DNA from 2 places in the Clostridium sp. 19966 genome. Region 2 is predicted to be linked to the other one. Evidence: a T-box and tRNA genes for the amino acid it is inferred to sense, from the RefSeq annotation. Region 2 holds a T-box; the other holds one or more tRNA genes.
What was found. The T-box of region 2 lies ahead of gltX (glutamate--tRNA ligase). A T-box ahead of a tRNA ligase gene usually reads a tRNA of that ligase, here a tRNA-Glu.
Positions count from the first base shown of each region.

Region 1: it has a tRNA-Glu gene. The T-box ahead of gltX (glutamate--tRNA ligase) is inferred to sense a tRNA for this amino acid. The anticodon was not compared.

Region 1 is NZ_JACTOJ010000021.1:53,896-58,325, forward strand. It holds gene IAI10_RS18635 (acyl-ACP thioesterase domain-containing protein) at 29-775, shown strand; gene IAI10_RS18640 (NAD(P)/FAD-dependent oxidoreductase) at 1,075-2,343, opposite strand; tRNA gene IAI10_RS18645 (tRNA-Glu) at 2,630-2,704, shown strand; tRNA gene IAI10_RS18650 (tRNA-Val) at 2,710-2,785, shown strand; tRNA gene IAI10_RS18655 (tRNA-Asp) at 2,794-2,870, shown strand; tRNA gene IAI10_RS18660 (tRNA-Glu) at 2,934-3,008, shown strand; tRNA gene IAI10_RS18665 (tRNA-Val) at 3,014-3,089, shown strand; tRNA gene IAI10_RS18670 (tRNA-Asp) at 3,099-3,175, shown strand; tRNA gene IAI10_RS18675 (tRNA-Thr) at 3,179-3,250, shown strand; gene IAI10_RS18680 (hypothetical protein) at 3,434-4,430, shown strand, end outside.
Region 2 is NZ_JACTOJ010000032.1:33,169-37,598, forward strand. It holds gene IAI10_RS21750 (HD domain-containing phosphohydrolase) at 140-1,954, shown strand; T-box leader at 2,017-2,272, shown strand; gene gltX (glutamate--tRNA ligase) at 2,314-3,984, shown strand; gene IAI10_RS21760 (DUF3787 domain-containing protein) at 4,036-4,203, shown strand; gene nifJ (pyruvate:ferredoxin (flavodoxin) oxidoreductase) at 4,277-4,430, opposite strand, start outside.

The DNA.
Region 1 (4,430 bases), on a different contig from region 2:
TTATGTTTTTACCTAATCTAAAGGTATTATGGGAAATGTAGTGACTACTAAAGAATATGATATAAGGTATTATGAGGTAGATTATAAAAAGAGACTTTTTTTAAAAACTATGATGGAATATTTTAGTGACACATCTACATATCAAAGCGAAAAGCTTGGAGTAGGTATAGATTACTTAAAGAAAAACAATCTTGGCTGGATACTGTATAAATGGGATATAAAGATTAAGGAGTACCCTTTGTATGGTGAAACAGTAAAGGTGAGCACTGAAGCTTATGGTATAAATAAGTTTTATGCTTACAGAAAATTTAAAATTGAAAATCAGAGCGGTGAAGTTATAGTAGAGGCTGATTCCATATGGCTTTTGTTGGATATCGAGAGAAGGCGTCCAGTAAGAGTAAATGAGGAAATGTTTAAGGCCTATGGTGTAGAAGGAAATGGAGTTAAAACTATAGATATAGAAAACATAGCTGAAATCACTGAGGTTGATGGAGAAAAGTTTTTTAATGTAAGATACAGCGATATAGACACTAACAGGCACGTTAATAATGTTAAATACGTAGAATGGGCCCTAGAGGTTGTTCCTACTGATGTTATGATAAACCGCAAGCTTAATAGAATAAAAATTACTTACAACAAAGAAACCACTTATGGGGAGACTGTTAAAGCTAAAATTCAAAAAGTGGAATCTGAAGAGAATGGTATAAAATATTTACATGCCATAGAAGATTCAGAAGGTAAAGAGCTTACAAGAATAGAAACAGTTTGGGAATAAAATTAAATAGGGGGCTGTCGCAAAAAGATTATTTATTTTATTCAATTAAGAAGTAAGATGTAAAAATTAATAGTTATTGAGGGAATCGTCTCTTTATGAGTCGATTTCTTTAAATTATAAGTTTATAAAAAATTCAGCAAGACTGAATTTTACCTTCACTTTTAATTTTTACTTTTTAATTATTAATTTGTTCTTATCTATTTCCCTTTAAAATAACTTTATATTCATTGCGCAATAGCCCCTTGCTATTTATTTTTCGACCAAAGCCTTTATAAGCATTTTTTTAAAACATGGACTTATTATTCAGCACAGCTTTTAGCTGCCACATACCCTGAGCTCCATGCCCACTGAAGATTGAAGCCTCCGCAGTCCCCATCCACATCAATAATTTCTCCAGCAAAATACAAGCCTTTTACAATTTTAGACTCTAGAGTAATTGAATTGATTTCTTCAGTGCTTATACCGCCAGAGGTAACTTGAGCATTAGAAAAAGAGTTAGTATCCGTAACTTCAAATTCCCAAGAGATAAGCAGTTTTATTAGAGCTTTTTTCTCTTTCCAGTTCATATCCTGCAAAGGCTTATGTATATCTGAAATACCTGCTTCTTTTAATAGTATAGGAATTATTTTTTTATTTATAATGCCAATAAAAGAATTATGTATGCTTCTATAGCCAAATAAGGCTTTTCTGTTTTCAATAAAATCATCTAAGGTCTCCTCAGAATAATCTGGAAGCATATTTATTTTTAAGGTGATTTTTTTGTGTAAATTGCAAGAAGCTATTCTGCTAAGCTGCAATATGGGAGGACCTGATATACCATAGTCCGTGAATAATATCTCTCCAAATTCTTTCTTTTTGCTTTCATTATCCACAAATATTTCCGCAAAACCATCAAATTTTATTCCAGATAGTGCTTTTAAGTTCTTATAATTTAGCTTTAACTGAACCAATGCTGGGTGAGTATTGATGATAGAATGACCTAATTTTTTAGCTAAATTGTATCCGCTTCCATCTGATCCAGTAACTGAAGCTGATTTTCCGCCTGTGCACATAATAAGCTTACTGCACTTAAATATTTCTTCGGAACCATTGCTTTTAGTGTTTATGGTAAAGCCATTTTTGGAAGTAGTTATATTATCTACTTTGTGATTAAAGTAAATAGGTATTTCAAGCTCTTCTACGGACATTCTTAAAATATCTAAAACTGAAGAAGCTTGAAGAGACATAGGATACATTTTACCATTTTCCAAGGTGGTTAATTGAAGACCAAGACTGTTAAAAAAATCTACAGTATCTTTTACCTTAAAAGAATTCAAAACTGGTACAAAAAAATCTTTTATGCTGGAGTGGTATGGAAGATATATATCTGCTCCAGATAAATATTGCTGTATATAACCATCTATAGTTGAATTCGTAATATTGCATCTACCATTTCCGGTAGTTAATAGTTTTTTTCCTATTCGGTCATTGCCTTCTATTATAGCTGCGTTTATTCCGTAATTTTTAGCACATATAGCAGCTATGATTCCAGAGGCGCCTCCTCCGATTATTATAATATCATGTTTCAAATTCATCATCCTTCATAGTTTAATTAGATATTGATTATAAACCTTGCGCTACCGCATGAATAATATAATTTTAGCACATATTAATTAGGGTTACATAAATATATCAATATTATTTTAAAACATGGACTATTAGTATGCTTCTAATGAAGGGTTTTAATGACTGATAATACAGAAAATTTAAAAATTAAATTATAAGCAAAAAAAATAAAAAAATGTGTTGACACTAATATAGTTTTCTTGTATTATAGTCTATGTCGGGTCGCGAGATGATAAGAAACGACAATATGGCTCCTTGGTCAAGCGGTTAAGACACCACCCTTTCACGGTGGTAACAGGGGTTCAATTCCCCTAGGAGTCACCAAAAGTGGGCGCATAGCTCAGCTGGGAGAGCATCTGCCTTACAAGCAGAGGGTCACAGGTTCGAGCCCTGTTGTGCCCACCACTTTTAATGGCCCAGTGGCTCAGTTGGTTAGAGTGCCGGCCTGTCACGCCGGAGGTCGAGGGTTCGAGTCCCTTCTGGGTCGCCATTATTCAGACTCAAAGTAGATGAGGGTTTGAATTCCGGATACTTTGTTTATATATTCTTGCATGGCTCCTTGGTCAAGCGGTCAAGACACCACCCTTTCACGGTGGTAACAGGGGTTCGATTCCCCTAGGAGTCACCAAAAGTGGGCGCATAGCTCAGCTGGGAGAGCATCTGCCTTACAAGCAGAGGGTCACAGGTTCGAGCCCTGTTGTGCCCACCACTTTTATATGGCCCAGTGGCTCAGTTGGTTAGAGTGCCGGCCTGTCACGCCGGAGGTCGAGGGTTCGAGTCCCTTCTGGGTCGCCATATGCTGGCATGGCTCAACGGTAGAGCAGCTGACTTGTAATCAGCAGGTTGTAGGTTCGATTCCTATTGCCAGCTTAAACTAAAGGCTTCGATTATTTATCGAAGCCTTTTTCGTTATATAAAAATTAGGCTATGTTTTAAGAGAATATTGATAAAGAATAATTTATTTATTCCTATGTTGTTGAAATTGGTTAAAAATAATATAATGTAATTAATACACTTCGAAGTCAAATAAAAAGAAGTGGAGGTGAATTATTAATGATTTGTGGTAACTGTAATAAGGAGTTTGAGTACACAGAAGGCTTAAAATTTTGTCCATATTGCGGCTGCAAGATAAACATAGACTTTGTTCCAAGAGAGGGAGCAGCAGATGATTTTAATTCTGAAGAAAATGAACCTCCTAAGGAAGCAAAGCTTGGAAATACTTTAGATATGCCTAAAATAACAGATGAGCAAATAAAGCAAGAAGCAAGAAGAAAAAAGGCTGAGCAAAGAGCTATTAAGCGTCAGCAGTATATTAGTAAAGCTAAAACCATTGTGAAAGATCAAAGATTTTTATTAACGGTAGCTACCATAGCGGTGGTTATTGTAATAGCAATAATAGGGGATAAGTTCTTTTTAAATCAGTCCGTAAATGAATCTAACATAACCTCGGATCTTTTGGGGAAAGTTATAACACTGCCTAAAGGGACGAAGTTTGAGGTAAAAAAAGATTACATAAAAAGCATATCAATCACTGAAAACAAAAAAGATAAGGATACCCAAAAAATACTTGCCAATTTCATTTTGGCAGACAGCAGCATAAAGGTTACGGGAAGTCTGCAGGCTAATTATAAAGAAGTATCTAAAAATTCATGGAAGCTTAATGGAAACCTAAATATAAATAATGGAATTAAGGTTGAACCATTGACAGGAGTAAATGAAGATTCGTTTATTCAGCTTTTAAAAGGAGCTAACATAACTATAGGCAGTGAAACCATAGCCATAAGTGATAAGAATGTTAAAAAAATAAACATATCCGATAAAAAAACCGATTTTCCAAATGACAGTGAAGAAATAGTAGCAGATGTTACTCTAGATAGCGGTATAGCTTCCGCAGAAGGAAAATTAAAGTGCAAACTCACTTTTGATGAACAAAATTGGCAGATATCAAGTGTAGATAGACAAAGTCAAGAGGATTTTAAGCTGACACCCTCTCAGAGTCTTTCAAAGGATAAGCTGGCACAGCTTATAAATAAAAACATGAATGAAAATG
Region 2 (4,430 bases):
AGTAAATAGTAATTAAAAGTAATTATTTAGCATACGACGAAAAATTTAGTCTAAACAGTGAAGTTTTTGGGAAAATAGGTCGATATATTTATAAACATCATTGTTAAATGAATTAATTAGTTGGATGGGGGGAGTAATCATGTTCGGAGATAAGTTGAAAAAATTCATGATAATTTTTAGGTCTCAAAGAAAAAGTAAGCTAGAGTATGAGGCAGTAAAAATATGTCTAACCTATCTTATTATTGGACTACTATGGATTTACATTACTGATTTGGAAGCAAGTAAAATTTCAATTGATAACGGCATGCTATTACTTATAAGTACCTACAAAGGATGGTTATACGTATTTATAACAACCTTGATAATCTATATGTTAATAAAACGGCTTATAAAAAAGGTGGATGCAGCAGAAACTAAACTAAATAAAAGTAATGAAGAATTAGCCGCGGCTAATGAAGAACTTCAAGCTTATGTTCAGCAGCTCACTGCTTCGGAAGAAGAGTTAAGAATTCAATATGAACAAATTGCTGAGAGTGAGAGAAAACTGGCAGCTAGCGAGGAGAAGAATAAAGCTATTGTAAATGCTATTCCAGATTTATTATTTGTTATCGATGATAAAGGGTACTTTTTGGATTGCACTTCTGGAGATGAAGGCTTATTATTAGTGCCTAAAATTAAATTTATTGGGAAAAGTATTTCGGAATTAATGCCAGAAGATGTAGCAAAGAATGCAATGGAGAAATTAGCTTTAGTTATTGAAAATGGAAAATTACAAACATTTCAATATAAATTAGATATTTCCGGAAAAGAACATTACTTTGAAGTAAGAATGGTAAAAAGCAATGATAAAGAGGTTCTGGCTATATCTAGGAATATGACAGTTGAGAGACGCAATGAATTGGCTTTAATAGCAAGTGAAAATAATTTAAAATACCTAAGTTATCATGATCAATTGACAGGATTGCATAATAGGAGATTTTTCGAAGAAAAATTACGAGAGCTTGATAAGGAAGAAAATCTGCCTCTAACTATTATAATGGCTGATGTTAATGGGCTGAAGCTTATAAATGATTCTTTTGGACATGTATTTGGAGATAAATTGCTAATAAAAGTAGCTGAGTTATTAAAAAAAGCATGTATAGAAGGAGATGTGCTTGCTAGATTGTCCGGTGATGAATTTATAATTTTGCTTCCCAAAACAGATTGTGATAGAGCTGAGAATATTGTTAAGTATATAGAAAGCCTAGAATTGACAGAAAAAATTAATTCTATTGATATATCCGTTTCCTTTGGATATGCTACAAAGAAAGAGCCTACTGAAAGAATTTCAGATATACTGAAAAAATCAGAGGACAATATGTACAAAATAAAATTATTTCAAAGACCAAGCATGCGAGGGAAAACTATAAATACTATAATAAGTACTCTTCATGAAAAAAATAAGAGAGAAGAGCAGCACTCACATAGAGTCTCAAATCTATGCGAAGCTATGGGAAGAGCTTTGCAATTTCCAGAGGATAGAGTAAGAGAATTAAAAACTGTAGGACTTTTACATGATATAGGCAAGATAGCTATAGAAGAAAATATACTAAATAAAAACGGAAAATTAACGGAAAATGAATGGAATGAAATAAAGCAGCATCCAGAGATAGGATATAGAATTCTTAGCACTGTAAGTGATATGCAGGAAATAGCTCAGTATGTGCTGGCACATCACGAAAGATGGGATGGAAAAGGATATCCTAGAGCTTTAAAAAGCGAAGAAATACCTCTTCAAGCGCGGATTATTTCAATAGCTGATGCTTATGATGCCATGGTTAGCGAAAGAAGCTACAGAGATGCATTACCTGAAGAAGTAGCTATAGAAGAATTAAAAAGAAATGCAGGAACTCAATTTGATGCAACGCTCTTGGATATCTTTATAGAAAAAGTGTTATATAAATCAATTTGCTAACAAAAAATAGTATTGACAATATGTTTGAAAAGATGTAACATGAGAAAAATTAATGCATTAATATAAATGCAGTGAAGAGGAAGAGTAGGAGAAGTAAATAGTTAAAGAGAGCCGATGATGGTGGAAATTCGGCATTTGAATTCTTTGAAAGAAGCCTTGGAGCATGGAATTGAAAAACATTGAGTAGATTCTACGGAGTTCTTCACGTTATTGGAGAAGTTAATTGAAGTTTTTGTGGCCAAAAAATTTCAGCTAATTATTAAGTGGAACTATTGTCAATTTAGGTGGTACCGCGGAAGATAGTCTTTCGTCCTATTAGGATGAAGGGCTTTTTTATTTATAACGAAAGGATGGATAATATGGATAATTATAAATTAATTGCAGATTTACTTCTGCCTGATATAAAAACTACTACTGAATATTATGAAAAAATATATCCTGAAAGACAATTAAAGGATGGAGCTATGATTACTAGATTTGCTCCAAGCCCTACAGGATTTTTACACTTAGGAAGCATATTTGGTTCTTTAATTGATGAAAGATTGGCTCATCAGACTGGCGGCATCTTTTATTTAAGAATAGAAGATACTGATAAAAAACGAGAAGTGAAAGGGAGTATAGAGGACGTCGTAAAAGGGCTTAAGACTTATAATATTTTTTTTGATGAAGGAAGCATTGATGAAAAAAATGAAAAGGGAGCTTATGGTCCATATACGCAAAGTGATAGAATTGATATCTACAAATGTTATGTTAAAGCTCTTATAGAAAAGGGATTAGCATATCCATGCTTTTGTTCTAATGAAGATTTGAATAATCTTAGAAAGTTTCAAGAGAGCATAAAGGTGAATACAGGGTACTACGGGAAATTTGCTAAGCATAGAAGTATAAAATTGAAAGAAATAGAGGAAAACTTAGCCTCTGGAAAGGAATATGTAATTAGATTAAAATCACAGGGGACTCCTGATAAAAGGATTACCTTTAGAGATAGGATAAAAGGAGAAATTAGTATGCCTGAAAATATTCAGGATATTGTAATATTAAAATCCGATGGACTTCCAACCTATCATTTTGCTCATGCAGTAGATGATCACCTAATGAGAACCACATTGGTGGTAAGGGGTGAGGAGTGGCTTTCTTCTACACCTATTCATATTCAACTTTTTGATATGCTTGGCTTCAAAAGAGTGGAGTATGCTCATACTTCTACATTAATGAAAATGGATGGAACATCTAAAAGGAAACTCAGTAAGCGAAAAGATCCAGAGCTTTCTTTTAATTACTATGATGAACAAGGATATCTGCCTAAAGCTGTTATAGAATATCTTCTGCATATAGCAAATTCAAATTTTGAAGATTGGAGAAGAGAAAATAAGAAAAAGGCCTATACAGAATTCTTTGTAGATATAGAAAAGATGAGTGCTTCGGGAGCTTTATTTGATTTAAATAAGCTTATGGACATAAGCAAAGAAATGGTGGCTGATATGACAGCTGTAGAAGTATATAATTCTTATATAAAGTGGGCAGAAGTCTATGATGAGGAAATGGCTAACCTATTTAAGTCCGATAAAGATTATGGAATTAAGGTATTTAATATAGAAAGAGAATCTGAAAAACCAAGAAAAGATATAAGTAAGTGGACAGATGTGAAAAAAGATTTATATTTTTTCTTTGATGAATTATATGATTCTTATAATAAAATGTTTCAATTCCCAGAATTCATGGATAAAAAAGCAATTAAAGAAATTTTAACAAAGTATAAAGAATTTTATGATGATAATGATGACCAAGAAAAGTGGTTTAATAATTTGAAGAAATTTGGTGAAAGCTTAGGATATGCCTCTAAAGTTAAAGATTTTAAGAAAAATAAGGATAAATATAAAGGTCATGTAGGTGATGTAGCTATGGTTATAAGGATTGCTTTAACAAAAAGTAGCATCACTCCAGACTTGTATGAAAGTATTAAGCTTATAGGAAAAAGCAGATTTGAAAAAAGATTAACGGAAGCAGCTGATTTTTTAGGTGGCATTTAGTATTTGATTTTTAAAAATGCAGATACTATTTAAAAGAGAGGAGGAGTAACTATGGGAAATGATAAAGTGAAGGATGCATTTATTAAGATACCTATCGAAAAGCATGATACAGCTGCTTGGGCAAATGAAGATAAATTAAAACCTGTTTCTCAGGTGAGTATTCCTAGCGAAGTGGACGTGATAAATGCTAAGGAATATGTGGATACTAATGAAAAATAATATTATATAATTTATAAAAGGTACTATTTTTAATGATAGTACCTTTTAATCTGCTTATTTTTTAGGTTTTGTTTTAATACTGCAGTTCTGATAGTTTTCTGTAGAGCATGTATCTGTCTTGAGCCAAATCTTCAGATAATTTAAAGGCTTCGTCCACGCTATCAGGGAAGACATTCATCAGTGATGCGTAACGTATCTCTCCTTTAATAAAGTCTATATAAGAGCTA